DNA from 2 places in the Micrococcus sp. NPDC078436 genome. Region 1 is predicted to be linked to the other one. Evidence: riboswitches for the same ligand, from Rfam matches in the RefSeq annotation. Region 1 holds a riboswitch; the other holds the start of a gene.

What was found. Region 1 has a riboswitch for thiamine pyrophosphate ahead of thiC (phosphomethylpyrimidine synthase ThiC). Riboswitches for the same ligand answer to the same signal wherever they lie in the genome.
Region 2: it holds a riboswitch for thiamine pyrophosphate, as region 1 does, so the genes downstream of both, AB0302_RS02705 (thiamine ABC transporter substrate-binding protein) here and thiC (phosphomethylpyrimidine synthase ThiC) in region 1, are expected to answer to the same signal.

What each region holds. Positions count from the first base shown of each region.
Region 1 covers NZ_JBFBLX010000001.1:133,997-149,061, reverse strand. Annotated here, with positions in the region: gene AB0302_RS00685 (thiamine phosphate synthase) at 1-590, shown strand, start outside; gene thiD (bifunctional hydroxymethylpyrimidine kinase/phosphomethylpyrimidine kinase) at 778-1,641, opposite strand; TPP riboswitch at 1,715-1,826, shown strand; gene thiC (phosphomethylpyrimidine synthase ThiC) at 1,825-3,681, shown strand; gene AB0302_RS00670 (DNA-3-methyladenine glycosylase I) at 3,856-4,566, shown strand; gene AB0302_RS00665 (NAD-dependent succinate-semialdehyde dehydrogenase) at 4,641-6,059, shown strand; gene putP (sodium/proline symporter PutP) at 6,179-7,807, opposite strand; gene hrpA (ATP-dependent RNA helicase HrpA) at 7,969-12,168, shown strand; gene AB0302_RS00650 (HIT family protein) at 12,191-12,619, opposite strand; gene AB0302_RS00645 (sulfurtransferase) at 12,678-13,643, opposite strand; gene AB0302_RS00640 (transcriptional repressor) at 13,836-14,264, shown strand; gene AB0302_RS00635 (ABC transporter ATP-binding protein) at 14,277-15,053, opposite strand; gene AB0302_RS00630 (metal ABC transporter permease) at 15,050-15,065, opposite strand, start outside.
Region 2 covers NZ_JBFBLX010000003.1:19,500-35,416, forward strand. Annotated here, with positions in the region: gene AB0302_RS02685 (ribonuclease H family protein) at 1-49, opposite strand, end outside; gene AB0302_RS02690 (TetR family transcriptional regulator) at 331-849, opposite strand; gene AB0302_RS02695 (ABC transporter ATP-binding protein) at 860-1,519, opposite strand; gene AB0302_RS02700 (iron ABC transporter permease) at 1,624-3,267, opposite strand; gene AB0302_RS02705 (thiamine ABC transporter substrate-binding protein) at 3,375-4,517, opposite strand; TPP riboswitch at 4,578-4,683, opposite strand; gene AB0302_RS02710 (AI-2E family transporter) at 4,729-6,126, shown strand; gene AB0302_RS02715 (agmatine deiminase family protein) at 6,020-7,093, opposite strand; gene AB0302_RS02720 (acyl-CoA thioesterase) at 7,149-7,727, shown strand; gene AB0302_RS02725 (bifunctional proline dehydrogenase/L-glutamate gamma-semialdehyde dehydrogenase) at 7,829-11,488, shown strand; gene AB0302_RS02730 (FMN-binding glutamate synthase family protein) at 11,592-13,709, shown strand; gene AB0302_RS02735 (MFS transporter) at 13,816-15,108, shown strand; gene AB0302_RS02740 (cold-shock protein) at 15,212-15,415, opposite strand; gene AB0302_RS02745 (flavin reductase family protein) at 15,706-15,917, opposite strand, start outside.

The DNA.
Region 1 (15,065 bases):
GCGCGTTCGCCGCCTTCGCGGCCGCGTGCTTCCGCGGCGGCGTGGACGCCCTGCAGGTGCGAGACAAGCAGGTCGAGGTGGGCGTCGAGCTCGAGGCCCTGGCGATCGTGGTGGAGCTGGCGCGCGAGCACGGGGCGCTTTCCGCCGCGAACGACCGGGCCGACGTCGCACTCCTGGCCGGCGTGGACGTGTTCCACGCGGGCCAGGACGACCTGACGAGCACGCAGGCGAGGCGCGTGCTCGGCCCCGAGGTGCTGCTCGGGCGGTCCTGCCGCACCGAGGAGCAGGTGCGCGGGGCCGCGGCCGATCCGGAGCTGGACTACTTCTGCACCGGGCCGGTGTGGGAGACGCCGACCAAGCCCGGCCGGGCCGCCGTGGGGCTCGCTCTGCCGCGGTTCGCGGCGGAGATCACCGCCCCCGGCGGCGAGGCGGCGGGACGTGTGTTCTTCGCGATCGGCGGGATCGACGAGGACCGTGTGCCCGCGGTGCTGGGCACGGGCGCCGAGCGGATCGTGGTGGTGCGGGCCGTGACCGGCGCCGACGATCCGGAGGCGGCGACGCGGAGTCTGCGTGCGGCGGTCACGGGCTGACGCTGCCGCGCCCGGGTGGGAGCGGCGCGGCAGCGCCGCGTGGACGACCCCCGCCCTCGCCACGGGGTCATCGACCGTGACCATGACGCGGTCGTGCTCCTGCGTCTCGTCGAGGGGGACCTCCAGGAGCGGCCTCGTCGAACTCCCTGGGTCTGCCCATGGTTCGAGGGGAGCCATTCCAGAACGATCAGTCCCGATCGCCCGCCCCCCGGTCCCGATGGCTGTGGTCGAGCGGGCCGTGCCAGCGGTCGGTGCGCCGGCCGACGTCGAGCCGCTCCCCCGCCGCGATGGCCTCCGCGAGCCACGGCTTGGCCGTGCGCAGGGCGTCCTCCCAGGCCGTCCCGCCCGCGGCGAGCACCGCGAGCGCCGAGGAGAGCGTGCAGCCCGTTCCATGCGTCGACCGGGAGGAGACGCGCGCGCCGCGCACCTCGGTGACCCGGCCTTCGGGGCCGATCACGGCGTCCGGGACCCCTTCCGCGAGGTCCGCGGCATGCCGGAGGTGGCCGCCCTTCAGGACGACCGTCACACCGTGCTCCGCGGCGAGGCCGCGGGCCAGCTCCAGGGCGTCCGCCCACCGCGCGGGGACGTCCGCGCCGGTCAACGCCGCGAGTTCGGGCAGGTTGGGCGTGACGACGTCCACCGCTGCGAGCAGCGGCGCCCACCCGGCGGGCACGGCGGCGTCGGAGAGCGCGTCCCCCGAGCTCGCCACCATCACGGGATCCAGCACGACGCGCGGGGGCCGGACCCGCTCGAGCCAGTCGCGGACGGCATCCCGGAGCTCGGGCGAGCCGAGCATGCCGATCTTCACGGCGTCGAGCCCGATGTCCGCGGCGACCGAGTCCAGCTGGGCGCGGACGACGTCGACGGGCAGCGGATGCACCGCCTGCACGCCCTGCGTGTTCTGCGCCGTGACGGCCGTGATCGCGGTGAGCCCGTAGCCGCCCCACGCCGCGATGGTCTTGAGGTCGGCCTGGATGCCGGCGCCGCCGCCGGAGTCGGAGCCGGCGATGGACAGGACGCGGGGCACGGACCGGCAGTCGGGGGCGCTCATGCGGCCCAGGGTGCCACGTCCGGCGCCCCCGCCGTGCGGTTCGACACACGCGGCCCGGATGGTCTAGCGTCCGTGGCATCCCCACGGGGGCCCCTGGCATGGGGCTGAGATCGGACTGACGCCGTCCGACCACCGTCTGAACCTGTCCGGGTCATGCCGGCGAAGGAAGAAGGAGACACGGCCATGGCCGTTTCCGAGCGCACCGCTCCGCCCACCGCCCCTGCCCCCGCCGAGGCCGCCGCGTCCGAGTCCGCCGAGGCCGGCGCCGCCGTCGTCGCGGAGGAGAACTACCCCACGCACCGCCTGGGCTTCCTCGAGGACCCCGAGCACGGCATCCGCGTGCCGGTGACCCGCGTGCACCAGGACGACTCCCCCGCCGGCACCCCGAACGAGCCGCTCACCGTGTACCGCACCATGGGCCCGGGCGCCGACCCCACCCGCGGCCTTCCGCCCCTGCGCGCGGAGTGGATCCGCACGCGCGGCGACGTCGAGGAGTACGCGGGCCGCGAGCGCGACCTGCTCGACGACGGCCGCTCGGCCGTGCGCCGCGGCGCCTCCACCCAGGAGTGGCAGGGAGAGACGCGCGCACCCCTGCGCTCGGTCGAGGGCCGGCGCGTGACCCAGATGCACTACGCCCGCCGCGGGGAGATCACCCCGGAGATGCGCTACGTCGCCCTGCGCGAGGGCGTGGACGTGGAGCTGGTGCGCTCCGAGGTCGCGGCCGGCCGCGCCATCATCCCGACGAACGTGAACCACCCCGAGTCGGAGCCGATGATCATCGGCAAGGCGTTCGCCGTGAAGGTCAACGCGAACATCGGCAACTCGGCGGTGACGTCGTCGATCGCCGAGGAAGTCTCGAAGCTGCAGTGGGCCACCCGCTGGGGCGCGGACACCGTGATGGACCTGTCCACGGGCGACGACATCCACACCACCCGCGAGTGGATCCTGCGCAACTCCCCGGTGCCGATCGGCACCGTGCCGATCTACCAGGCCCTCGAGAAGGTCGGCGGCGACCACCAGGCCCTGACCTGGGAGATCTTCCGCGACACCGTGATCGAGCAGTGCGAGCAGGGCGTGGACTACATGACCGTGCACGCCGGCGTGCTGCTGCGCCACGTGCCGCTGTCCGCGGACCGCGTCACCGGCATCGTCTCCCGCGGCGGCTCGATCATGGCCGGCTGGTGCCTGGGCCACCACAAGGAGAACTTCCTCTACGAGCACTACGACGAGCTCTGCGAGATCTTCGCGCGCTACGACGTCGCGTTCTCCCTGGGCGACGGCCTGCGGCCGGGTTCCGTGGCGGACGCCAACGACGCCGCCCAGTTCGCCGAGCTCGACACGCTGGCCGAGCTGACGGAGCGGGCGTGGGCGTACGACGTCCAGGTCATGGTGGAGGGCCCCGGCCACATCCCGCTGCACCTGGTGCGGGAGAACGTGGAGCGCCAGCAGGAGCTGTGCAAGGGGGCCCCGTTCTACACGCTCGGCCCCCTCGTCACGGACATCGCCCCGGCGTACGACCACATCACCTCGGCCATCGGCGCCACGGAGATCGCCCGCTACGGCACGGCGATGCTCTGCTACGTCACGCCCAAGGAGCACCTGGGCCTGCCGAACCGCGACGACGTGAAGACGGGCGTGATCACCTACAAGATCGCGGCGCACGCCGCCGACGTCGCCAAGGGACACCCGGGCGCCCGCGACCGCGACGACGCGCTGTCCAAGGCCCGCTTCGAGTTCCGCTGGCGCGATCAGTTCGGCCTGGGCCTAGATCCGCAGCTCGCCGAGGAGTACCACGACGAGACGCTGCCCGCCGAGCCGGCCAAGACCGCGCACTTCTGCTCGATGTGCGGGCCGAAGTTCTGCTCGATGCGCATCAGCCAGGACATCCGCTCCGAGTTCGGCACGGCCTCGGACCAGGCGCGGATCGCGGAGGCGGGCATGGCGGCGAAGTCGCAGGAGTTCCTGTCCCAGGGCGGCTCCGTGTACCTGCCCCAGCCGACCGTGCGCTCGGGCGGGGAGCCGGTGCCCGCGGCGGAGTGAGTGCCGGCGCGGGGGCGGCCCGGCCGTCCTGACCGCCCTGGCGGCGTGCGCGAGAGCACCGCCTGGTCCACGTGCTGCGCCGCCGCTCCTGCACCGGCGCCCGCACCGGGGAGCGCGTCCACCGGCGGCCTCCCCGGCTGACGACCCGTGCCATCGCTCCCCTAGCCTGGCCGCATGGACACCGACACCACGCACGGGACCCGGACTCCCCCCGGCGCCGAGTCCCCCGCCCTGGTCATCGGCGACGGCGGCCGGGCCCGTCCCGCCTGGGCCGCCGCCGACCCCCTGCTGCGCGCCTACTACGACGAGGAGTGGGGCGTCCCCGTCACGGACGAGGCGGGCGTGTTCGAGCGGCTCGTCCTCGAGGCGTTCCAGGCGGGCCTGAGCTGGCGGACGGTCCTGGCGAAGCGGCCCCGCTTCCGCGAGGCCTTCGTCGGCTTCGACCCGGACGCGGTCGCGGCCTTCCGCGAGGGCGACGTCGCGCGGCTCATGTCGGACGCCGGCATCATCCGCAACCGGGCGAAGATCCTCGCGGCCGTCGCCACGGCGCGGGCCGTCGTCGACATGCGGGCGGACGAGTTCACGCCCCTGCACGCCGCCTCGCCGGGGGCCGGCCCCGGATGGCAGGGCGAGGGCGACCGTCCCGTGCGGGGCGTCGCCGGGCTGGTCTGGTCCCATCAGCCCGCCGAGTCCCCGCGCCCGGAGACGCCGGCGGACATCCCGTCCACCTCGGACGAGTCCCGCGCCCTGGCGAAGGAGCTCAAGCGGCGCGGTGCGCGGTTCGTCGGTCCGACGACATGCTTCGCCCTGATGGAGGCGGTCGGCGTGGTGGACACCCACCTGCTCGGCTCCTGGCGAAGGGGCGCGTCCGGCGTCTGGGGCTGAGCGGAGGAGAGGAGGCAGGATGGCAGGAGAACCCGACGTCGCGGTGCGGCGCCGGCCTCGATGAAGGAGTCAGCATGACCGCGTCCCAGACCGCCTCCACCACGTATCGCACGATCAACCCGGCCACCGGGGAGCTCGTCCAGGAGTTCGAGCCCGCCACGGACCAGCAGGTCGCCGAGGCCCTCGACGCGAGCCAGGCCGCCTACGAGTCCTGGTCCGCGAAGACCGTGGCCGAGCGCGCGGCCGTGGTGAAGCGCATCGCCGAGCTGCTCGCCGAGCGTGCGAAGGACATCGCGACGCTCATCACCACGGAGATGGGCAAAGCCCTCGGCGGGGCCGTGGGAGAGGTCCGCTACAGCGCCCAGATCTTCGCCTACTACGCGGACGGCGCGGAGGAGATGCTCGCGGACGAGCCCGTCAAGGACTTCTCCGGTCAGGAGGCGTTCATCCAGAAGCTGCCGCTCGGCCCCCTGCTGGGGATCATGCCTTGGAACTTCCCCGTGTACCAGGTGGCCCGCTTCGCCGCACCGAACCTGGTCCTCGGCAACACCATCCTGCTCAAGCACGCCGAGATCAACCCCCAGACCGCTCAGCTCCTCGAGGACCTGTTCCGGGAGGCCGGACTGCCGGAGGGCGTGTACCAGAACCTCTTCGCCACCCACGATCAGGTCTCCACGATCATCGCGGACCCGCGGGTGCAGGGCGTGTCCCTCACCGGCTCGGAGCGCGCCGGCGCGGCGGTGGGCGAACAGGCCGGCCGCCACCTCAAGAAGTGCGTGCTGGAGCTCGGCGGCTCCGATCCGTACATCGTGCTCTCCACGCCGGATGTCCGCGCCGCCGCGCGTGACGCCCTGCGGACCCGCCTGGGCAACTGGGGCCAGGCCTGCAACTCCAACAAGCGCATGATCGTGATGGACGACATCTACGAGGAGTTCGTCGCCGAGCTCGTGGCCGAGGCCCGCAAGCTCGTCCCGGGCGACCCCGCGTCGCGTGACGCGGGCATCTACGGCCCCCTGTCCTCCGAGTCCGCGGCGGACGGCCTCGCGGAGCAGGTCGCGGCGGCCCGCGCGGGCGGTGCCACCGTGCACGTGGGCGGCGAGCGCGTGGCGGGTCCGTCCGGCGGCGGCTTCTACGTCTCCCCGGCCGTCATCACGGATGTGGAGAAGGACAACCGCGTGTTCCGCGAGGAGCTCTTCGGCCCTGCGGCCGTCGTCTACAAGGTGTCCTCCGCCGAGGAGGCGGTCGCCCTGGCCAACGACTCGCAGTACGGCCTGGGCGGCGCCGTGTTCTCCACCGACCTCGAGGAGGCGAAGGGCGTGGCCGATCGCCTCGCCGTGGGCATGGCGAACGTGAACCAGTACGCCCCGGCCGGCCCGAACCTGCCGTTCGGCGGCGTCAAGCGCTCGGGCTTCGGCCGGGAGCTCGGCCCGCACGCCGTGGACGAGTTCGCCAACAAGCGCCTCTACACGGTGCAGGGTCCGCTTCAGGGCTGACCCTCACCGGCCGGGAAGATCCTCATGCCCGCAGGCTCTCGAACGCGCCGAGGGCGGGGCACCGGCCATGCACACGGCATGGCGGGCGCCCCGCCCTCGGCGGAACGGTCAGCGAGAGGTCAGGCGGTCGGCGCGGCGGTGGAGCCGGCCGGGCCGCTGTTCGCCACGGCCGGACCGGAGCCGGTGACCGGCTCGCGGCCCTGCACGATGTCGATCGCGCCGGTGAACTCACGCTCGATGTGCGCCTGGACGTGGCGCGAGCGCTGGGTGAACAGCGAGACGAGGACGCCCGCGATCAGCGCGGCGACGAAGCCGGGCAGGAGCTCGTAGAGGCCGAACCAGCTCCACGTGTCCGCGGAGGCCTCGGACCAGGACCACGCCACGGCGGCGCCGACGACCATGGCGGCCATCGCGCCCCACGAGGTGAACTTCTCCCAGTACAGGGCGAGCAGGATCACGGGGCCGAACGCGGCGCCGAAGCCGGCCCACGCGAAGGACACGAGGTCGAGCACGGAGGAGTCCGGGTTCAGCGCGAGCAGGCCGGCGATCAGGGCGATCACGAGCACACCGAGGCGGCCCATCCACAGCAGCGTCTTCGGGGAGGCGGTGCGCCCGCCCACCTTGAACAGGTCCTCCACGAGAGCGGAGGAGCACACCACGAGCTGCGAGGACAGGGTGGACATGACGGCGGCGAGCACGGCCGCCAGCACGAGGCCCGCGATGAACGGGTGGAACATGATGGAGGAGAGCACGAGGAACACGGTCTCCGGGTCGGCGAGCGTGGTGCCCGGGTTGGCCTGGAAGTACGCGATGCCCACGAGCGCGGTGAGGACGGCGCCGAACACGGAGAGCGTCATCCACGTGATGCCCACGCGCCGGGCGACGGTCGCATCCTGGGCGGTGCGCAGCGCCATGAAGCGCACGATGATGTGCGGCTGGCCGAAGTAGCCGAGGCCCCACGCGAGCGAGGAGAGGACGCCGATCAGTGTCGCGTTGGCGAACAGCGAGAAGTGGTCCACGGGGTCACCGGCCGCCGCCGAGGCGGCATCGGCGGCACGCAGGCCCTCCACGACGGCGTCCCAGCCGCCCATGGAGATGATCACGACGATCGGCACGATCACCAGCGCGAGGAACATGAGGATGCCCTGGGCCACGTCGGTCAGGGATGCGCCCAGGAAGCCGCCGAAGAGGGTGTACAGCACGGTGATGCCGGCCACCACGATCATGCCGGTGAGGTAGTTGATGCTGATGCCCTCGGCGTAGAGCGAGTCCGGCCCGAAGGTCGACTCGATGAACTTGCCGCCGGCCACCATGCCGGAGGACACGTAGAACGTGAAGAAGACGAGGATGATGAGGCCGGCCACGATGCGCAGGATGTGCGTGCGGTCCTTGAAGCGGTTCTCCAGGAAGGAGGGGATCGTCACGGAGTTTCCGGAGACTTCGGTGTAGGAGCGCAGGCGCGGGGCCACGACCTTCCAGTTCACCCAGGCGCCGACGACGAGGCCGACGGCCATCCAGCCCTCGACGAGGCCGGCGGCATAGATGGCGCCGGGCAGGCCCATGAGCAGCCAGCCGGACATGTCCGAGGCGCCGGCGGAGAGAGCGGCCACCGAGGGCTTCATGTTTCGCCCGGCCAGGAGGTAATCGTCCAGGTCGGAGTTCTGTTTCGAGGCGTACAGGCCGATCGCCACCATGGCGGCGAAGTACAAGCCGATTGCCAATAACAAATAGATCGTGTTCATGTCCATTATTCCAGAGTTCCACAGATCGTCCCTGAACCCCAGCCGAAAGTCCGTGTGACAGAATGCCCGGCTCACGGCGATGACGAGGCCCACACCCGCGGGGACGTCATCCCTCCGCGGCGAACACCCCGCGCGGCGCCGACCGGCCTCCGTAGACTGGTCCGGCCATGACCGACTCCTCACGCCCCGGGACCCCCGACGCCGCCCCCACCGCGCCCGTCGACGCCCCCGGCAGCACCCCCACCTCCCCCGCCCCGCGCGAGCTCTCCTTCCCCGAGCACCTGCCGGTGGCGGAGCGCCGCGAGGAGATCATGGCGGCCATCCGCGACCACCAGGTGGTGATCGTCGCGGGCGAGACCGGCTCCGGCAAGACGACCCAGCTGCCCAAGATGTGCCTGGCCCTGGGCCTCGGGGACGCCGGGACGATCGGCCACACCCAGCCCCGCCGCCTCGCCGCCCGCTCGGTGGCCGAGCGCATCGCCGAGGAGATCGGCGAGCCGATCGGCCAGACGGTCGGCTACCAGGTGCGCTTCACGGCGCAGACCTCCAAGCAGACCCGGGTCAAGGTCATGACGGACGGCATCCTGCTGGCCGAGATCCCCCACGATCCGCTCCTGAAGCGCTATTCGGTGATCATCATCGATGAGGCGCACGAGCGCAGCCTCAACATCGACTTCCTCCTGGGCTACCTCCGGCAGCTGCTGCCGCAGCGCCCGGACCTGAAGGTGATCATCACCTCGGCCACGATCGACCCCGAGTCGTTCGCGCGTCACTTCGGCCGACCCGCCACGGACGCCGAGCGCGCCGAGCGCGTGGCGGACGGGGTGCCGGAGGAGCAGGCCGACGTCGTCCCCGCCCCGGTCATCGAGGTCTCGGGCCGCACGTTCCCGGTCGAGATCCGCTACCGGCCGCTCACCGACGAGCCCTCCCCCGACGATCCCGACGACGACGCCGACGACGCCGCGGAGACGCGTGACCCCCTCGACGCGATCGGCGATGCCGTCCTTGAGCTGGCCGCGGAGCCGACCGGGGACATCCTCGTGTTCCTGCCCGGCGAGCGGGAGATCCGCGACGCCGCGGACCACCTGGCCGGCGTCGTCGCAGGCTCGAAGCGCCTCGCCGGGACAGAGATCCTGCCCCTGTTCGGCCGCCTCTCGATGGCCGAGCAGCACCGCGTGTTCGGCCGCGCGGCGTCCGGGGTGCGCCGGCGGATCGTGCTGGCCACCAACGTCGCCGAGACCTCGCTGACGGTGCCGGGCATCAAGTACGTGATCGACACGGGCACGGCCCGCATCTCCCGCTACTCGAACCGCACGAAGGTGCAGCGTCTGCCGATCGAGCGCGTGTCCCAGGCGAGCGCCAACCAGCGCTCGGGGCGCTCGGGCCGCACGAGCGACGGCATCGCGATCCGCCTGTACTCGCAGGAGGACTTCCTCTCCCGCCCCGAGTTCACCGACCCGGAGATCCTGCGCACCTCGCTGGCCTCCGTCATCCTCCAGATGATGTCCCTCGGCGTCGCGCGGACGCCCGCGGACGTGAAGGACTTCCCCTTCCTCCAGCCCCCGGACGGCCGCCAGGTCACCGACGGCGCCACCGCACTCACCGAACTCGGCGCGCTCGCCGCCAAGGCGGGGACCATCACGCCGATCGGGCGCCGGCTGGCCCGCCTGCCCGTGGACCCGCGCCTGGGCCGCATGATCCTGGAGTCGGGCGAGCGCGGCTGCGTGCGGGAGGTCATGGTGATTGCCGCCGCGCTCACCATCCAGGACCCCCGGGAGCGCCCCACCGAGCAGCGCGAGGCGGCGGACGAGATGCACCGCCGGTTCGCGGACGAGAACTCGGACTTCTCCGCGATCCTCCGTCTGTGGGCCTACCTGCGAGAGCAGCAGAAGGAGCTCTCCGGCTCGCAGTTCCGCAAGATGTGCCGCCGCGAGCACCTGAACTGGCTGCGCGTGCACGAGTGGCAGGACCTCGTCCAGCAGCTGCGCCAGATCGCCAAGGACGTGGGCGTCACGGTCCAGGCCGGTCCCGTGGACCCGGTGGGCCAGCACGAGGCCGTGCACAAGTCGCTGCTGACGGGCCTGCTCTCGCAGATCGGCTCCTACGACGAGCGCCGCCGCGAGTACGCGGGCGCGCGGGGCACCCGGTTCGCCGTGTTCCCCGGCTCCGCGCTGTTCAAGAAGCGCCACCCGTTCATCATGGCGGCCGAGCTCGTGGAGACCTCCCGCCTGTGGGCCCGCTCCGTCGCCCGGATCGAGCCGGAGTGGGCCGAGGAGGTGGCGGGCGACCTGGTGAAGCGCACGTACAACGAGCCGCACTGGTCGCGCCGCGCCGGCTCCGTCGTCGCGCAGGAGAAGGTCACGCTCTTCGGCGTCACCCTCGTGCCGGACCGCTCCGTGCGCTTCGGTCGCATCGACCCGGGGCTCTCCCGCGAGCTCTTCATCCGCCACGCCCTCGTGGAGGGCGACTGGCGCACACGCCACCACTTCTTCGCCCGCAACCGCCGCGCCCTCGAGGAGGTCGAGGCCCTCGAGACGCGCCTGCGCCGCCGCGACCTGCGCGTGGGCGACGAGGACCTCTTCGCCTTCTACGACGCGCGGGTCCCCGCGAACGTCGTCTCCGAGCGCCACTTCGACGCATGGTGGAAGAAGGCGCGCCAGGAGCAGCCGGACCTGCTGGACCTCGACGTGGACGCCCTCCTCACGCAGGACGCCGCGGACCTCGACACGGACGCGTTCCCCACGACCTTCCGCTATCCGCTGCTCGGCGGCGACGTGGACCTCGACCTCGAGTACACGTTCGACCCCACGGGCGCCTCCGGCACGGACGGCGTCACGGTGGCCGTCCCGGTCCTCCTCCTGAACCAGGTGGCCCCGAGCCCGTTCGCGTGGCTCGTGCCCGGTCTGCGCGTGGAGCTCGTCACGGCGCTCATCAAGGCCCTCCCCAAGGCCGTGCGCAGGAACCTCGTGCCCGCCCCGGACGTGGCCCGGCAGCTCGTGGCCGACCTCGCAGAGCACGCGGACCCGCTCACGGACGACCTGCCCGCGGCGCTCTCGGCCGCCGTGCGCCGGGTCCGCGGGATCGTGGTGGAGCCGGAGGTCTGGGCGCCCGACGCGGTGCCCCCGCACCTGCGGATGGACTACCGCGTGGTGGACGCCCGCGGCGCCGTCATGGGCGCCGGCCAGGACCTCCCCGCCCTCCAGTCTCGCCTCTCCCAGGCGAACCGCTCGGCCATCGCGGCCCGCCTGGCCGGCACGGACGACTCCGCGAACGCGCGCCCGGGACCCCGCCAGGACGGCCGGGGCTCGGATCGTGGGGGCGCCGACGGTCGCGACGGCGGCCGGGGACGCCGCGGGCAGGGGAAGGACCGTCAGGGTGCCGAGTCCTCCACCCAGGCGGCGGGTCACGGGGACGGTGGGCCGTCGTCGACCGCGCCCGACGCCGGCCGTGCCGCCCCCGCGTTCGCGGAGCGGCATGGACTGACCACGTGGAGCGTGGGCACCGTGCCCCGCAAGATCACCACGGAGGCGGGCGGCCGCGGCCCCGCGATCACGGGCTACCCCGCACTCGTCCCCGAGACGACGCCGGAGGGCCGCCCCGCGGCGGGGCTCACCGTGGCCCGCTCGGCCGAGGACCAGGCCGCGTGGCACCGCGCCGGCGTGATCCGGCTCCTGCTGGCCGCCCTTCCCAGCCCGCAGCGCTACGTGCTGGACCACCTCGACAACCGGGAGAAGCTCGCGTTCACGCAGAACCCGCACGGCTCGGTGGACTCGCTCGTGGCGGACTGCACGCAGGCCGCTGTGGACCGGCTCGTCGGCCCGGAGCTCCCGTTCGGCGAGGCCGAGTTCCGGGCGCTGTTCGACCGGGTCCGCGCCGACCTCATCGACACCGTGTTCGCGGTCACGAAGCTCGTGGAGCAGGTGCTCTCCCGCGCCGCGGAGGTGCGCCGCCGGCTCAAGGGCTCCGTCTCCCTCGCGACGGCGCCGGCGAAGTCGGACGTCAAGGCCCACCTCGAGCAGCTCGTGTTCCCCGGCTTCGCGGCCACCACGGGGTGGGAGCAGCTGCAGCACCTGCCCCGCTACGTGCAGGGCATGCTGACGCGCCTGGACCGCCTCGACGCCGGCGGGCACCTGCAGCGCGACGGCCAGGCCATGGCGGTGGTCCAGCGCCTCGAGGACGACTTCGACGCCGCCGTGGCCGCGCACCGCGCCCGCTTCGCCGGCACTCCCGTGCCGGCGGAGCTCGAGCGCGTGCGCTGGCTCATCGAGGAGCTGCGCGTCTCCTTCTTCGCCCAGGAGCTGGGCACGGCCGTGTCCGTCTCGGAGAAGCGGGTGCGCCAGGCACTGGCCGCCGCCGCCCGGGCCTGAGGCCCGGACGGCACCGGCGGCGTCAGTCCTGCGGGACGGCGGCGGTGTGGCCGGCCGAGCGCAGTCCGTCGCGGATGCGCCGCGCGGCCTCCTCGAGGTCCTTCGGCTCGGGCGAGTTGTCCACGCGGGCCATGTCGTAGTCGTCCATGGAGTTGGACGGCCACACGTGCACGTGCAGGTGCGGGATCTCGTAGCCGGCCACCATCAGGCCGGCGCGCTGCGCACCGAACGCATCCACCTGCGCGCGGCCGATCCGCTGTGCGACCTGCATGAGGTGGGCGAGGAGCCCGGGATCGGCGTCGACCCACTGGTCCACCTCCTCGCGGGGCACCACGAGCGTGTGCCCCTGGGCCAGGGGGCCCGCCGAGAGGAAGGCGACGCACTGCTCGTCCTGCCAGACGAAGCGGGCGGGGAGCTCTCCGGCGATGATGCGGGTGAAGACGCTGGTCATGGGGTGTCCTTCCGGATCTGCGGGGTGGGCGGGCGCACGGCCCGCCGAGGGTCCGCCCTCAGTGTCCGTCAGGAGAGGCCCCCACGGCCACCGGCCGGGCCAGATCGTGGACCCATGAGGACCAGGAGCCGGGGAAGAGCGCCGCCCCGGGATGGCCCGCCACGGTCATCGCGAGGACCTGATGGGCGGCCGTGACGCCGGATCCGCAGTAGACGGCCACCCGGACGTCGTCCCGCACCCCGGCCGCCGCGAAGCGCGCCGCGAGCTGCTCGGGCGGCAGGAGGCGACCGTCGGGGCGGAGGTTCTGCGCGGTCGGCAGACTGTGGGCGCCGGGGATGTGGCCGGCCATCGGATCGAGGGGCTCGACCTCTCCGCGATACCGTTCGGCGGCGCGGGCGTCGAGGAGCAGGCCGCGCTCGGCGATCTCCTCGGCGCCGGCGGCGTCCACCACGGGCATGCGGCCCCACTGGATGGTCGCCGAGCCCGGCGTGGGGATCACCTCGCCCGACTGCAGCGGCAGTCCGGCCTCTCGCCACGCATCCAGCCCGCCGTCGAGCAGCAGCACGTGGGGCAGCCCCCCGTGGCGCAGCAGCCACCAGGCGCGCGCGGCGGCGAGGCCGCCGATGTCGTCGTACACGACCACGGTGTCGCCGTCGTCGATCCCCCACATGCGCACCGTCTCCGCGAAGTCCGCCGGATCCGGCAGCGGGTGACGGCCCTCCAGGGTCCCGGGCGGGCCGGCGAGCCGGCTCGGCAGGGCCACGTAGACGGCGCCGGGCAGGTGGCCGTGGAGATAGCCCTCATGGTCGGTCGCACCGCTGCCGAGCTCGTAGCGGATGTCGAGGAGCACGAGGCGCCGCGGTGCGGGGGCGTCGGCCTGCACGTAGGCGGGGACGGCCGGGACGGGCTCCGCCTCCATCGCGGGCGCCAGTCGGAGCCAGCCGGCCAGCACGTCCACCGTGACGACGGACGCCGCGGAGGCGGGGCGGATCGGGGCCGGGGCGTCGGAGGGAAGGGTGTGCACCCGCACACCATACGTGACGGTCCGTAACGCTCACCGCGCGGCGGACGCCCCGCGACGCGCCCCGTGTGCCCGGGGCACCACGCCGGATCCGGCCCCGCTGATAGCCTGGGACGAGTGCCCAGGAGCCGGTCATCGGCTCCGCGAAGCCCCCCGGGACCGTTCGGATCCGGCCGCGGAAGGAGGACCGTCAGCGTGACCAGCACCGCTCCCGACCCCCGCGCCGGACGCGTGCGCGCCACCCGCCAGAAGGCGGCTGTGGACCGTGCCCTGGACGAGCTCGAGGACTTCGTCAGTGCCCAGGAGCTCCACGCCCACCTCAAGGACGCCGGCGAGCGCGTCTCCCTCGCCACCGTGTACCGCACGCTGCAGCAGCAGCTCGAGGACGGCACCGTGGACGTCCTCCGGCGCGAGGACGGCGAGTCCGTGTACCGCCGGTGCGCCGCGCAGGGCCATCACCACCACCTCGTGTGCCGCTCGTGCGGGGCCACCGTGGAGCTCACGGCCCCGCCCGTCGAGCGGTGGGCGGCCGCCGTCGCCGCCGTGCACGGGTTCACGGCCACGGACCACACCGTGGAGATCACCGGCCTCTGCGCCGCGTGCACGGCGGCCGCGGCGGGCTGAGCCCCTGGGCGCCTAGCGGTGCTCAGGCCCCCCGGCGGGGTCGTCCAGATGCCCGAACACGGGCCGGTGGAGCGCGCCGCGCCCGTAGACCCGCTCGAGGTTCTCCTCCGTGAGCACGTGGGCGGGCACGCCCGAGGCGACCACGCGTCCGCCCATGAGGACCACATGGTCCGCCGCGGCCGCCTCGTCGAGGTCGTGGGTCGTGAACACCACGGAGACCCCCTCGTGCGGCTGCTCGTGGATCAGGTCGTCGATCGTGCGGGCCGAGACCAGGTCGAGGCCGGTGACCGGCTCGTCCAGCATGAGCACGTCATGCTCCTGGGCCAGACCCTGTGCGACGTACACGCGCTGCCGCTGGCCGCCGGAGAGCTGGTCGAGGTGCCGCGCCGCCAGGTCCGTGACCCGCATGCGCTCCATCGCCGCGTCCACCGCGGCCCGGTCGGCGGCCCTCAGGCGTCCGAACCAGCCGAGGGACGGGTACCGGCCCATGGTGACCACGTCCCGCACCGTGAGCGGGACGCCCTGCGGGAACTGGAGGGACTGCATCACGAAGGCGGTGCGGCGGGCCCGCTCGGCGGCGGGCTCGCCGAGCACGTGCACGGTGCCCGCCGCGGGCTCGAGCACTCCCGCGAGCGCCGCCAGGAGGGTGGACTTGCCGGAGCCGTTGGGCCCGATCACAGCCACCACGCACCCGGCGGGAACCGTGAAGGAGGAGGCCTCCACGGCCTGGTGCTCGCCGTGGCGCAGCTCGAGGCCTGCGGCCTCGGCGAGGATCCGGGGGTCGTTCACGAGGTCACGCTC
Region 2 (15,917 bases), on a different contig from region 1:
GCACGGGGCGGTGCATGGCCTCGCGCGGGTGGTTCTTCCTGGCTCCCATGAGTGGCAATCCGGCGGGTCGAAGGGGTCTCACCGAGAATTCGTGCCGGACTCGGCGAGCGCGTCGGGTGGAACTGTGAGCCGACGCCGAGGGCGTAGCTCGTCATCTGTCACCCTCCACTGTAGGGAGCAGATCCGGTGCTGGGGAGGTCTGCGGAACGTTGCGTTCCGTCAGGGCGGAGGGATTCCGCGCCCCGTGGAGATCCGGAGCCCCCTGATCGACGTCGCAGAGCCCGCCGAATGCCGGGGGTCGACCTTCCCTGCACGGCACCCCTCCGGGCCTCAGAGGACGTTGCGGCGAAGCCCCTGGAAGTCCGGTCCCGTGACCACGCCGAGGGCCTGCGCCTGGGAGCGCTGCTGGCGCAGCGAGACCGTGCCGAGCAGCAGCGCGAGGGCCCGCTCGCCCTCCTCCGGGGAGTCGGCCGCCTCGGTCAGGAGCGTGTGCAGCGCCCCGCCGCCGAGGCCGAGCGCGAGCGCCGAGAGCACCACGTCCGTGCCGTCCCGGTGGCGCAGCAGCACCTGCTCCGCCACGGCGGCCCGCCCGGCGACGTCGCCGATCCGCCGGGCGCGCACCGTGTCACCGATCTCGGCGACGATCCGGTCCGCGACCCGGGCGAGCAGGGTCTGCTTGTCCGGCACGTGCCAGTACAGGGCGGAGGCCTGCACGCCGAGCACGGCGGCCACACGGCGCATGGAGAGGTCGCCCATGCCGAAGTCCTGCAGGATGCCGACGGCGGCGTCCACCACGTCCTCGGCGGTCAGCCGGCCCCGGGCGGAGGCGGCGGCAGGGGGCGGGGTCATGCGCCCGAGGCTACCCCGGACCCGTGCCGGGGCGCCCGTCGTCGTGGGTCCCGGACACCCCCAGGCGCACGGTGCGGTCGGCCATGACGGCGGCCTCCGAGAGGTCGTGGGTCACCACGACGGCGGTCACCCCGGCCGCCCGCAGCACCTCGCGGATCTGCACGGCGAGGCGTTCGCGCAGGTCCGCGTCCAGGGCGGAGAGCGGCTCGTCCAGCAGGAGGACGCGGGGGGAGGGGGCCAGCGAGCGGGCCAGGGCCACGCGCTGCGCCTGGCCGCCGGAGAGGCTCTGCACCGGCCGGTCCGCCAGTTCCGCGAGCCCGACGAGTGCCAGCAGCTCCGCCACCCGGGCGCGCCGGTGCGCCCGGTCCCACCCGGCTGCCTCGAGCCCGTAGCCCACGTTGCGGGCCACGGTGCGGTGGGGGAAGAGCTGTCCGTCCTGGAACACCATGCCCACGCCGCGCCGGTGGGTGGGCACGGAGGTCACGTCCTGCCCCCCGATCTCCACGGACCCGGCCACCACGTCCTCCAGGCCCGCGATGCCGCGCAGCACCGTGGACTTGCCCGAGCCGGAGGCGCCCACGAGGGCCACGATCTCGCCGGGCGCGAGCGTGAGGTCCACGCCGCGCACCGGCACCGCACCGTCGGGGTAGGCCACGCTCAGGCCGCTCACGCGCACCCCCGCCCCGGCGGGCGCGCCTGGCGTGCCGCCGCCGTCGTGGCAGACCGCCGCACCGCTGGCTTTCCCTGGGTGGGGCGTGCGCCCCTCCGCCGTGCTCACCACGCGCCTCCCGCTCCCGCCGCGCCCCGGGGACGCAGCCTCTCGCACACCAGCATGATCGCGGCGCTCAGCACGGCCAGTACCGTGGCCGCGGCGAGCGCCATCCCGTAGTTGTCCGCGCCCGGCCGGCCGAGCAGCCGCACGATCAGCACGGGCAGCGTGGGTCGGTCCGGGCTGGCGAGGAAGCTCGTGGCCCCGAACTCACCGAGGGACACCGCGAACGCGAACCCCGCCGCCAGCCCCAGCCCACGCGCCAGGAACGGCCCGTCCACCGTGGCCAGCACGCGCAGCGGCCCCGCCCCGAGTGTGCGGGCGGCCTCCCGCAGCCGCGGGTCGACGGAGGCCAGCACGGGCACGAGCGAGCGCACCACGAGGGGCAGCGCCACCACCGCCTGCGCGAGCGGCACGAGCAGTCCCGAGGCGGCCAGGTCCGGGGCCTGCGCCCGCAGGGAGACGACGAACCCGAAGCCCACCGTCACGGCGGAGACGCCGAGGGGCAGCAGGACGGCGCCGTCGAGCCAGCGCTGGGCCCGCCGGGCGAGCGCCGAGCGCACGGGCCGCGTGAGCAGGAGCGCGAGCGGCACGCCGGCGAGCAGGGTGAGGAGCGTGGCGTCCACGGCGGTGCGCCACGAGTGGTCCAGCGCCTCCAGGGGCGTGGTGCCGCCGGCGAAGCCGGCCCCCGAGCTCGTGGCCAGCAGGGTGTAGTTGCGCAGCCCCCACCCCTGGCTCGAGTGGAAGGAGCGGAGCACGAGGGTGCCCAGCGGCAGCAGCACGAGCGCCGCGGTGGCCAGCGTGGCGGCCACGGGCAGCGCGTCCGCGCGGGTGAGGCGGCGCAGCGGGGCGTCCCGCAGGCGCAGGGCGCGCACGCTCCGCGCCGCGGTGGCCCCGGAGATCCCGACGGCGGCCATGACCACCAGGAACTGCAGCGTGGAGAACACCGCGGCCACCCGCAGGTCCAGGTACACCGAGGTCTGCACCCAGATCTCGGACTCGAGGGTGCCGTAGCCCGGCCGGCCCAGGGTCTGGACGATCCCGAACGCCGAGGAGCAGAAGAGGAACACGAGTGCGGCCGAGCTGGCCACGGCGGGCGCCAGCTGCGGGAGGGTCACGGTGCGGAACGCGCGCCAGGGCGAGGCCCCGAGGGTGCGCGCGGCCTCCTCCTGCCGCGGGTCCAGCGACGCCCACAGCGCGCCCACCTGGCGCACCACCACGGAGACGTTGAAGAACACGAGGGCCAGCACGACGGCGGCGGTGGACTGGTCCAGGCCCGTCCACCCCAGCGGCCCGCCGGGGGCCAGCACGGCGCGGAACGCCACGCCCACGACGACGGTGGGCAGCACGAACGGGACCGTCACCACCGCGCGCAGCAGCGCGCGGCCCGGGAACGCCCGGCGGTGCAGCACGAGTGCGGCCGGCAGCCCGAGCAGGAGGGCGGCCACCGTGCCGGCCGCCGCCATCCCCAGGGTCTGCCCGAGGATCCGCCATGTGCGCTCGCGGGCGAGGACCTCGCCGAACGCGGTGAGGTCCAGTGCGCCGTCCGCGGACACGCCGCGCCACAGCATGGCCGCCACGGGCCACGCGAAGAACACCGCCAGGAACGCGAGCGGCACGACGGCGGCGAGCAGCCACCACGCGCCGATCCCGTCCCCGCCGGCCCGCGTGCGGCGCCGTCGCCGTCCGCCCGCGGGGCGACCCGGGGGCGCGAGGACGGGCTCGGCGAGCGCGGGCGGGCCGGGGACCTGAGAGGTCACTTCCCGGCGTGCTCCTCGTGCAGCGCGGTCCACTCCTTGAGCAGCTCCTCGCGCTCGGCGTCCACGGCCTTCGGATCCGGGGAGATGGGGTCCTCGGCGAGGGGGGCGTTCTCGGCCCACTCGGCGGGCAGCTCCACGGACTCGTCGATCGGGTACATGTACATGGACTCCGGCAGCGCCTTCTGCACGTCCTCGGAGAGGAGGAAGTCGATGAACGCCTGCGCGCCCTCGGGGTTCTTCGCGCCCTCGACGACGCCGGCGTACTCCGTCTGCGGGGTGCAGGAGGCCTCCAGGACGTCCGTGGCCGGGGCGAACGCGGGGGAGGAGGAGTAGGAGAGCACGATCGGGTACTCGCCCTTGCCCTCGCCGCCGGAGAAGTCGGTGTAGTACGCGTCCGACCACGAGGCGTCCACCTTGGCGCCGCCGTCGAGGGCCTTCTCCCACCAGCCCCTCCAGTCGTCGCCGAACTCCTCCTTGGTGGCGGCCAGGAGGGCGAGGCCGGGGGAGGAGGTCACGGGGCTGGTGAGCACCGTCAGCGTCGCGTACTGGGGGTCGGTGACGTCCTCGAGGGAGTCGGGGACCTCCATCCCCTCCGCCTCGAACCACGGGGTGTCCACGTTGAGGCACACCTGGCCCTGGTCCACGGGGATCATCCGGCCCTCGACCACGCGGTCCTTCGCGGACTCGGGCAGGTTCGCGGGGGTGTACTCGGCCACCACGCCCTCGTCGATGAGCCGGTGCGTGGAGTGGTCCTCGATGCCGTACACGCCGTCCACCGTGGGGTGGTCCTTGGCGAGCAGCAGCTGGTTGACCACGGAGCCGGCGTCGCCCGGGGCGGTGGTGGAGAGCTGGTGGCCCGACTCCTGCTCGAACCGGGCGATGAGCTCCTCGGGCAGCGCGAAGGAGTCATGGGTCATGATCGTGACGGTCTTGCCACCGCCCGCGGAGTCGGAGCCGGAGGCGGCGGAGCCGGACGTGGTGGCCGCGGCTGCGGCGTCCGCGGAGCCCGCCGCGGAGGAGGAGCCGGAGCCCCCCTGGCCGGAGAGCGAGCAGCCCGTGAGGGCGAGGGCGGCGACGGAGAGGGCCGCCAGCGCGGCGGTGCGCGGGCGGCGGGCGTGCTCGGTGGCGGTGCGGGTCATGCGGGTCTCCTCCTGCGCGGCGGGAGGGGCCGGGGGCGGGCCCGCGGCATGCGGACGCCCCGGGAAAGGGTCTCGACTTCCTTCGCCGGTGCGAGCCGGAGCAGGTTCGAGGGTCTGCGGCGGACCGCACTCTCAGCGCCGCTGCGGCGCTCCCCTGTCGATGTGGACTGGAGCCAGCCTATCGCGTCCGCGCCGACCTTAGACTGCACGCGTGAGCACCCCCGACGAGGCCGCGCCGGCCGGACCCGCCCCCGCCCCCCAGGTCGCCCCGGCGACGCCGGCCTCCGACTGGGACATCCGCAGGCCGCACCGGATGTGGCCGCGCATGCTCGTGATCGTGCTGACGCTCGCGGGCCTCGTGGTGCTCGTGCAGTTCCTGCAGGGCATCTCCTCCATCATCGCGCCCGTCTTCCTCGGGCTGAACCTCGTGATCGTGGCCTACCCCCTGCAGCGCTGGCTGATCGAGCGCGGCGTGCACCCCGTCCTCGGGGCCACGGCCACGGTGCTCCTCGTGGTCACCGTGCTGGCCGTGTTCGTGGGGCTGATCTTCTGGTCCGGGCTCGAGCTGGTGAGCTCCCTGCCCGAGTACGCGGGGCGGTTCCAGGCGATCATGCAGGACGTCTCGGCGTGGCTGTCCTCCCAGGGGCTCACCCCGGACATGGTGAACGCGCAGCTGCAGGCCGTGGACATCAAGCAGGTCACGGGCGCCGCCGTCACCGCCCTGACCGCCATCGCGTCCAACGTCTACGCGGTGGTGGGCCTGCTGATCACCGTGGTCATGGGGATGTTCTTCCTGGCCATGGACTCCATGGCCGTGGAGCGCCGCGTCCAGCTGCTGAGCTCGGCCCGCCGGGAGTTCGGCCAGGCGCTCATGGACTTCGCGGGCGGCGTGCGCCGGTACTGGGTGGTGACCACCGTGTTCGGGCTGATCGTGGCCGTCCTGGACGTCGTGGCGCTCCTGGTGATCGGCGTGCCGATGGCCCTCGTGTGGGGCGTGCTGAGCTTCCTCACCAACTACGTGCCCAACATCGGCTTCATCATCGGCCTGATCCCGCCGGCCATCCTGGGCCTCGCGGAGGGCGGCTGGCCCGCCTTCCTCGGCGTCGTCATCAGCTACTCGGTGCTCAACTTCGTGCTGCAGTCCATCATCCAGCCCAAGGTGGCCGGGGACGCGATCGGCGTGATCCCCACCGTCAGCTTCCTCTCCCTGCTGTTCTGGGCGTGGGTCCTCGGCCCGCTCGGTGCGATCCTCGCGCTCCCCTGCACCCTGCTGGCCAAGGCCATCCTGATCGACGCCGATCCGAACGCACGGTGGATCAACTCGCTGATCGCCTCGGACCTGAAGGGCATGGAGCGGAGGCAGTCCACCCTTCTGGCCCGGCTGCGCGGCGGCTCCTCCGCGGAGGAGGGCAGCCACACGCGCGAGGAGGCGCGCGGGGTGAGCGTGGGCCTGAGCCCCGCGGAGGCCCGGCGCGCCAAGCGGGGGCAGCGCCCCGCCGGGGTCAGCGGCGTGGGGGAGCGGCCGGAGGATGCGGGGCCGCCGCTGAGTCCGGCCCCGGATCCCGTGGCCGGTCCTGCGGACGGGGCTGCACCAGCACCAGGTCGGTGAGGGAGCCGGCCAGGCGCAGCAGGGGAGGCGCCGGGAAGCGCAGCTGACGCCGTCCCGGGTGCAGCTCGGCCGTGAGCGCCGTGGCCGCCTCCTCCGTCGGCGCGTCCTCGAACGCCGGCCGCAGCACGTGCCCGCCCATCGGGACGGCGTCCACGAGCGAGCGCACCCCCTGCTCGGCGGGGTCGTAGGCCTCGGGCAGCGCGCCCCCGGGCACGGTGCGCACGCGCAGCGCACGGCCTGCCGCGTCCGGCGTGCCCTCGAGTCCGCGCAGCGCGGCCGCGCCGACCGCGTGCTCGGGGTGGAACCGGTCGGCACGCCAGTGCACCGCCAGCCGCCCCGGCTCGACGAAGCGCATCCAGCCGCCGAGGTGGCCCGGTCCGCCGAAAGGCCCGCTCCCCGGACGCCGGGGCAGGGCGGTCCAGACCACGCGCGTGACGCCCAGCAGGCCCGTGAGCTCGGCCTCCGCCTGGGCGGCGCTCCAGCCCGGGTTGACCTCCGGGGCCAGCACGGCGCCGGCGTCGACCACGGCGGTGCCCGCCCCGTCCGTCACCCACGAGTCGCGGGAGGCGGCCAGCAGCGGGGTGCGCACGGGGAGCCCGGCGGCGCGGGCGATCGCGCCGCCCACCGCGGCGTCGCGGTGCACGCCGACGTCGGGGTGCCGGGAGCGCGGGTCCAGGCGCCAGTGCACGGCCTCGCCGGCGGGCAGGAACGTGGGGCCGGTGCGGCCGACCAGGGGGGTGTCGAGGGGGACCGGGAGCTGCTCGACCGCGCCGGGGAGCAGGCGCGCGGCCGCCGCACGGTCCTCGGGGTCCACGAGGACGGCGACGTCGGCCGCCTCGGTGAGGGTCTCCGCGAGCCCGGCGATCGCGTCGCGGGTCTCCTCCAGCAGCGCGGCCGAGGGGTGGCGGGGCGGCAGGGCGAGCCAGACGCGCTCCGGCCGATCGAGGGCGTCGGGGTGCTGGGCCATGCCGGGGCGTCTCCTGGGGGTGGGATGCGGTCCCCACCGAGCATAGGGTGTGCCCATGCACCTGCTCCTGCGCACCCTCTGGGTCCTCGCCCGGGCCCGCCGCCGCCCCCGCCTCGGAGTGTGGGACGCGGCCTCGCTGCCCCTGCGCGCCCTGCCCACGGACGTGGACATCGCGTGGCACATCAACAACGGCCAGTACTTCGGCCTCTTCGACCTCGGCCGCTTCGACCTCATGGCCCGCGCCGGCGTCATGAGCGCATTCCAGCGCCGGGGATGGACGCCCGTGGTCCAGGCCGAGCAGGTCGCCTTCCGCCGCTCCGTGACGCTGGGCCAGGCCTTCAGCATCGAGACGAAGTGCATCGGCCTGGACGAGCGGGCCGTGTGGTTCGAGCAGCGCGTCGTCGTGGACGGGGACGTGGCGGTGCGCGCCTTCATCTGCACGCGCCTGCGCGCGAAGGACGGCACGCCGGTGACCAACGACGTCGTCCGCGCCGCCCTCGCCGAGGCGGGCCACGACCTGAGCGCCGAGCCCACGGTTCCCGAGTGGCTCCACGGCTGGCGTGCCGACGTCGCGCTGCCCTCCGCGCGCACCCCCCTGCCCCACGCCTGGCGGGCCGGCGCGGACCACCGCTGAGCCCGCGGCCGCGCCTGCCGCCTCGGGCCCGCCTCCGGGGCCCGGGTCACCCGGCGTCCCCGCGTTTGCGCCGGAGCCCCCCGGACAGACAGGGTGGAGGCATGGAAGAGAGCCGCGCCGCCGCCCCGCACGAGACCGATGCACTCCTCGAGGCGACGGGCGGCATCCCCGACCCCGCCGACCTGCAGGACCTCGCCGACGAGGCGGTCGAGCAGGTGCGCGCCTGGCTCGAGGACGCGCGCGGCCACGAGGCCGACTTCGCCGCCCAGCAGCTGGCCGCGGCGCTCAAGGAGCCGGGCGGCCTGGACTTCATCGTGCGCTTCGTGGACCACGTGATCCGCCCCGAGGACCCCGCCATCGCGGCCCGCGCGCTGCGCGAGCTCGCCCAGCAGCGCCCGGGCTTCCTGCCGCCGGCCCTGCGCGCCGTCTTCGACGTCGGCGGCCGCGCCGCCCCGCTGGTGCCGCGCATCGCCGTGCCGGTGGCACGCCGCGTGCTGCGCCAGATGGTCTCCCACCTGATCGTGGACGCCCGTGACAAGCAGCTGGGCAAGGCCCTCGAGACGCTGCGCGACGAGGACACGCGCCTGAACATCAACCTCCTCGGCGAGGCCATCCTCGGCGAGGGCGAGGCCGACCGCCGGCTCGAGGGCATCGCCGAGCTCATCCGCCGCGACGACGTGGACTACGTGTCCGTGAAGGTCTCCGCGGCCACCGCCCCGCACGCGCCCTACGCGTACGACGAGGCCGTGGAGGACATCACCGCCCGCCTCACGCCGCTCTACGAGCTGGCGCGCGAGAAGCGCACCTTCGTCAACCTGGACATGGAGGAGTACCACGACCTCGACCTGACGCTCGACGTGTTCATGGGCCTCCTGGAGAAGCCGCAGCTGCGCGACTACGAGGCGGGGATCGTGCTGCAGGCCTACCTGCCGGACGCCCTGGGCGCCATGATCCGCCTGCAGGAGTGGTCCGCGCGTCGCGTCGCCAGCGGCGGGGCGCCGATCAAGGTGCGCGTGGTCAAGGGCGCGAACCTGCCCATGGAGCAGATGCAGGCCTCCCTCATGGGCTGGCCGCTGGCCACCGTCGCCTCCAAGCAGGAGGCGGACACCAACTACAAGCGCGTGCTCAACTTCGCGTTCACCCCCGAGCACCTCGCAAACGTGCGCATCGGCGTGGCAGGCCACAACCTCTTCGACGTCGCGCTGGCCCACCGCCTCATGGAGCGCCGCGGGCTGCCGAAGGACGCGGTGGAGTTCGAGATGCTGCTCGGCATGGCCACCGGCCAGGCCGCCGCCGTGAAGAGGAGCGTCGGCTCGCTGCTGCTCTACACCCCCGTGGTGAAGCCCTCCGAGTTCGACGTGGCGATCTCCTACCTGGTGCGCCGTCTCGAAGAGGGGGCCTCCCACGAGAACTTCATGTCCGCCGTCTTCGACCTGGACGCGGACCCGGCGCTCTTTGACCGGGAGCGCGAGCGCTTCCTCGCCTCCCTGCGCCGGCTGGACACCGCCGTGCCCCGCCCGGCCCGCGGCCAGGACCGCTCGCGCGGCGTGGACGGGGAGACCCCTGCCCCCGTGGACGGCTTCGCCAACACCCCGGACACCGACCCCTCCCTGCCCGGCAACCGCGCGTGGGCCCGGCAGATCCTCGAGGCGATCCCGCGCTCCACCCTGGGCACGGACACGGCCCGGGAGCACGCCGCCACGAGCGCCGAGCAGGCCCGCGCCGCGATCGCCGCGACCGAGGAGCCCGGCGCCCGCTGGGGCGCACTGACCGGCCACCAGCGCGCGGACGCCCTCGACGCCGTCGGGCGGGCCCTGCACGCCGGCCGCGCCCGCCTGCTCGAGGTGGCCGCGTCCGAGACCGGCAAGACCCTGGACCAGGGCGACCCCGAGGTCTCCGAGGCTGTGGACTTCGCCCACTACTACGCACGCCTGGCCCGCGGCCTGGACGAGGTGGAGGGCGCGCGCGCCGTGCCCGTGCGCCTGACGCTCGTGATCCCGCCGTGGAACTTCCCCGTGGCCATCCCCGTGGGCGGCGTCCTCGCGGCGCTCGGCGCCGGCTCGCCCGTGGTGTTCAAGCCCGCCCCGCAGTCCGAGCGCACGGGCGCCGTGGCGTGGGAGCTCATCGTGCAGGGCCTGCGGGACTCCGGCCTGTTCGAGGGCGACGGCGCGCTCGCCGGCGTCGACCCGGCCGACCTGGTGCGGCTCGTGACGATGGCCGACGAGGACGAGGAGGAGGTGGGCACCGCGCTGGTGACGGACCCCGCCGTCGAGCGCCTCATCCTCACCGGCGGCTACGAGACCGCCACGCTGTTCAAGGGCATGCGCCCGGACCTGCACCTGCTGGCCGAGACCTCCGGCAAGAACGCGCTGATCGTCACGCCCTCCGCGGACCTGGACCTCGCCACCCGCGACGTGGTCACCTCCGCGTTCGGCCACGCCGGGCAGAAGTGCTCCGCCGCCTCGCTCGTGATCCTGGTGGGCTCCGTGGGCTCATCCGAGCGCTTCCGCCGCCAGCTGCTGGACGCCGCCTCGTCCATCCACGTGGCGCACCCGGACGACCCCCGCGCGCAGATGGGCCCCGTGATCGAGGAACCCGGCGAGAAGCTGCGCCGCGGCCTCACCGAGCTCGGCGAGGGGGAGTCCTGGGCGCTCGAGCCGCGCTCCCTCGACGACACGGGCCGGCTCTTCAGCCCCGGCGTGCGCGCGAACGTGCGCCCCGGCGCGGACGCGCACCTCACCGAGTACTTCGGCCCCGTGCTCTCCGTGATGACGGCCGCCACCCTCGAGGAGGCCGTCGAGCTCGCCAACGCGGTGGACTTCGGCCTCACCTCCGGCCTGCACTCGCTGGACCCGGAGGAGATCGACTACTGGCTCAAGCACATCCAGGCGGGCAACCTCTACGTCAACCGCGGCATCACGGGCGCCATCGTGCGCCGCCAGCCGTTCGGCGGCTGGAAGCGCTCCGTCGTCGGGCCCACCACCAAGGCGGGCGGCCCGCACTACCTGCACGGCCTGGTGGACTGGGAGGACGTGCCCACGTGGCTCACGAGCCCCGAGTCCTCCTCGACGGAGACCGCCGAGGGCACCGCGGGCGGCGTGGACCCCTCGTGGCTGCAGACCGCGCGGAAGCTGGACGAGAAGGCCTGGACCACCGTGTTCGGCGCCGACCGGGACATCTCCGCCCTCGCCGCCGAGCGCAACGTGCTGCGCCATGTGCCCACCCCCGTGCTGGTGCGCTGGGCGTCCGGCCCGGCGGAGCACCTCCTCCGCGTGGTGTCGGCGGGCCTGCGTGCCGGAGCGCCGCTGACCGTGAGCCTGAACCACGTGCCCTCCACCGAGCCCGGCAGCGCCGCCGACCTCTCGGCCGCCGCCGTCCGCGGCCAGGTGGAGGAGCTCGCCCGCTCCGTCCGCAAGGACCACGCCGACGGCGGCGTCACGCCCGTGGCCGTCGTCGTGGAGGACGCCGCCGCGTTCCACGAGCGCGCTCGGCGGATGGCCGAGGTGCCGGCCACCGCGGAGGGCGGCGGGGACGCCCGCATCCGCCTCATCGCGGACTGGACGGGCGACCGCGACGGCGCCGTCGCCGCCCGCGCCGCGCTGAACGAGGCGCTCGGTGACTCCCCGGACGTGGCGGTCTACGCCGGTCCCGTGGTCTCGGCGGGCGAGGTGGAGCTGCTGCCCTTCCTCCACGAGCAGGCCGTCTCCGTCACCGCGCACCGCTTCGGCACCCCCGATCACCTCACGGACGAGGTGCTCTGACGGCTCGGCGTCGGCCCCGTCCCGGTGAGGGGCGGGGCCGAGGTCCGGCAGAGGCCCGGGACACCGCGTCGGATCCCGGCGGGGCGGGTGTCGGAACCGTGGGATGTGGGGCACCATTGGTCGGGTGAACAACAGACTTCTGATCGTCGCCGCACTCTCGCTCGGCGCCGCGGTCCTGGTCCTGGTCGCAGTCATCGGCAATGGCGCCTGGTGGGTGTTGGCCGCGATCATGATCGCGCTCCTGATCCTGGCCATCTACGACGTGACGCAGAAGCGCCACGCCATCCTCCGCAACTACCCGGTCATCGGGCGCATGCGGTACCTGCTCGAGTCCATCCGACCCGAGATCCAGCAGTACTTCATCGAGCGCAACTTCGACGGCAAGCCCTTCGACCGCGACACCCGCTCCCTCGTGTACGCCCGCGCCAAGGGCCTGGACGCGCACAAGGCGTTCGGCACCGAGCGGGACACCTCGGAGATCGGCTACGAGTTCCTCCTCCACTCCTCCGCGCCCGTGAACGCGCCGGAGGAGCCCCCCACGGTGCGCATCGGCGGCCCGGACTGCACGCAGCCCGCGGACATCTCGCTGATGAACATCTCCTCGATGTCCTTCGGCTCGCTCTCCGCCAACGCGGTGGTGGCCATGAACAAGGGCGCCGGCATGGGCGGCTTCATCCACGAGACCGGCGAGGGCGGCCTCACCAAGTACCACCGCGGCAACGGCGCGGACCTGTTCTGGGAGATCGGCTCCGGCTACTTCGGCTGCCGCAACGAGGACGGCACGTTCAGCGCTGAGCGCTTCGCCGCCAAGGCCGTGCTCCCCGAGGTCAAGGGCATCACCGTCAAGCTCTCGCAGGGCGCCAAGCCCGGTCTGGGCGGCATGCTGCCCAAGGAGAAGATCTCCAAGGAGATCGCCGAGGCCCGCGAGATCCCCATGGACCGCGACTGCCTGTCCCCGGCCTCGCACTCCGCGTTCCGCACCCCCCGCGAGATGGTCCGCTTCATCGGGCGGCTGCGCGAGCTCTCGGGCGGCAAGCCGATCGGCATCAAGTTCTGCGTGGGCTCCCGCGTGGACGTGCTCGCCATGTGCAAGGCCATGTGGGAGGAGCGCATCGCTCCGGACTTCATCATCGTGGACGGCTCCGAGGGAGGAACCGGCGCCGCCCCGCTGGAGTACTCGGACCGCGTGGGCACCCCGCTCACCGAGGGGCTCATGCTCGTGCACAACGCCCTGGTGGGCACCGGCCTGCGCCACATGATCAAGCTCGGCGCCGCCGGCAAGGTGGCCACCGGCTCGGACATCGTCAAGCGCCTGATCCAGGGCGCCGACTTCACCATGTCCGCGCGCGCCATGATGATGGCCACCGGCTGCATCCAGGCGCAGAAGTGCCACACGAACGAGTGCCCGGTGGGCGTCGCCACGCAGGACCCGCGCCTGGCCCGCGCCGTCGACGTGGAGGACAAGTCGAACCGCGTGTTCAACTACCACCGCCTCACCGTCCGCGAGGCGGTGCAGATCATGGCGTCCATGGGCGTCTCCCACCCGTCTCAGCTGAACACCCGCATGATGCGCCGCCGCGTGGACCACCTGAGCACCCGTTCCTACGCGTCCATCTACCACTGGCTGCGCACGGACGAGCTGCTCAACGACCCGCCAGCCGGCTGGGACCTCGACTGGGAGGAGGCGGACGCCGACCACTTCGGTGAGCACGCCCGCATCGACTACCTCACGGACCGCAACCCCGAGTGGCGCTCCGAGCTGGCCGCCCCGGGCCGCGACGGCGAGCAGGGCCAGGCGCCCTCGGCCCTGTCCCGCGCCGGCTCATCCCTCGCCACGAAGGACCGGATCGCCGTCGAGCCGCGGGATGCGAACGGGGTCTCGCTGAGCACCTCCCCCATGCCCAGCGTCGCCTCCCTCAAGGAGGGCGAGACCCTCTACGGGCGCACGGTGGGCCGCCTGGCCCAGGCCGTGGGCCTCGGCAAGGACGACGACGCCTCCGCCAGCCCCGTCCCGGGCCCGTCCGGGGACTCGGCGGCGGCCGCCAAGACCGACGCCGACTGGTCCGACCAGTCCCCGCGCCGCGGCCATGCGGACGACGCGAGCGAGCTGCCGCCCGAGGCCGGGGCACGCCCCGAGCGCCAGGACGGCGAAGAGGTCTCCGACGGCGACACCACCGGTCGCGTCGAGGATGAGCCGCGCGGCGAGGGCCGCGTCGTCTGACCCGACCCGCCGTCCCCCTCGACGAGCCCTGCGCTGCTGCCCCTGTCCGCCCCGGACAGGAGCAGCAGCGCAGGGCTCGTCGCAGGAGGGGGCATACCCTGGGGCCGTGACCCCGCCCTCCGTACCCGCCCGCCAGCCCGGCCGCCCCGGGGACGTCCTGCTGCTGACGGTGCTGCTCGCCGCCATGGCCGCCGGCCCGCTGTTCAACTACGGGGTGGCCAGCTCCTCCGCGCTGGTGATCGAGCGCCTGGGCGTCACCTCCGGCCAGCTCGGCACCGTGCTCACCGTGGTGTTCGGCGCCGCCGCGGTCACGTCCGTGTGGCTGGGACGCCTCGCGGACAGCCTCTCCTCGCGCGCACAGATGGGCATCATCTTCGGCGGTGCGGCCCTGGCGCTCGTGGTGGGCGCGTTCTCCACCACGCTCTTCGCGCTCTACGCGGCGGCGGCGCTCGCCGGGGTCACCCAGGCGATCTCGAACCCGACGACGAACCGCATCATCCGCGAGGTCGCCCCGCCTGAGCGGCGCATCGGGTGGATCGGGGTGAAGCAGTCCGGCGTGCAGCTCGCGCAGCTCTTCGGCGGCCTGTTCTTCCCCGCCGCGGCACTGGCCCTCGGCTGGACGGGCGCCGCGCTGGGGGCGGCGCTCGTGGCGGGCGTGCTGGGCGTCGTCGCGTGGGCCACGGTGCCGCCGCTCCCGGCGGGCTCTTCCGCGGCCGCGGCGCACATCCGGCACGACGACGGCGCGCCGCGGGCCGCTGAGGGTCCCGCGGGTGCCGGAGCGCCGACGACCGGCCGACGCGGTGGGCGTGAGCGGCTGCCGGCGAGCGTGTGGTTCTTCGCGGCGATCGCGTTCCTCACGGGCCTCGGCATGCAGGCCGTGAACGCGTACCTGCCGCTGTTCGCGGTGGAGACGCTCGGCCAGTCCCTCGTCGTCGGCGGGGCGGCCGCCGCCGTCTCCGGGGTGATCGGGGTCTTCTCCCGCATCTGGTGGGGCCGCCGCATGGCCGCCGGGCATCGGCCCACCACCCTGCTCGCGGCGATCTGCGCCGGCTCGCTGCTGGTGGTGGCCGCCCTCCTGGCCGCCGACGTGAGCCACGCGCCGGCCCTCCTGTGGGCGGCCGCCGTGCTGCACGGGCTCACCGTGCTGGGTGCGAACGTGGTGATCAACGCCGGGATCATGGACGGCGTCCCGGCCGGGCAGCTCGGCGATGCCTCGGGGACGAACGCCATGGGCATGTATGCCGGCTTCGCGTGCGGACCGCTCGTGATGGGCCTGCTCCGCGACCACACCGGGGACTTCCGCCTCGGCCTGCTCGCGGTGGGCGGGGCGTACCTGCTGGGACTCGGGGTCACGTGGCTGCTGCGGCGCCGTGTGGATCGGGGCCGGTCCGGCGCGTGAGCCGTGGCGCACGACGAAGGCCCCGATCCGTGGGGATCGGGGCCTTCGGTGATCGTCCGTCAGCGCCTCAGGCGCCGGGGACGGAATCCTCAGAGGAGGAAGATCAGATCTTGGTCACGTTCGCGGCCTGCAGGCCCTTGGGGCCCTGCTGGGTCTCGAACTCGACGCGGTCGTTCTCCTGGAGCTCCTTGAAGCCCGAGCCGGTGATGGCGGAGAAGTGCACGAAGACGTCCGCGGACTGATCCTCGGGAGCGATGAAGCCGAAGCCCTTTTCAGCGTTGAACCACTTGACGGTACCGACAGCCATGATGGTGTCCTTTCGATGTGCCCCCGGAGGGGCGATGTGGGAACCGGTGGCCACTGTGGCCTCCGGGTGAAGCGGCAGAACTGAACCGCGTGCCCACACTCATCGTTCCGACCGGGGCCGGGACTGACAAGCAGTGATGTTACGGGATACAGCTTGGATCAACTTCAAGGTTCATACTGCCACGGATTCGACCGCCTGGCGACCACGGGGTCGATGTTCATCGGATGTTCGCCTGTGAGCGCAATCTGGGGCCGTTCCAGTCCGTGCGGATCCCGGCTCCGGGGCGCTCCTCAGAGCGCGGTGAGCCCGTGGAAGAGGTTGCGATGCAGCGCCGCGGGCGGGCGGGCGTCCGTGTGGTCCGCGAAGCCGGAGACCTCCAGCAGGGCGACGACATGATCCCCGGCGGGCACCTCGGTGTGCAGGCGTGTCTCGAGCCACAGGGAGGACCCCTCGAGCAGGAGCGCGCCGTTCGGGCTGACGTGCACGTCGATCCCCGCGAGGC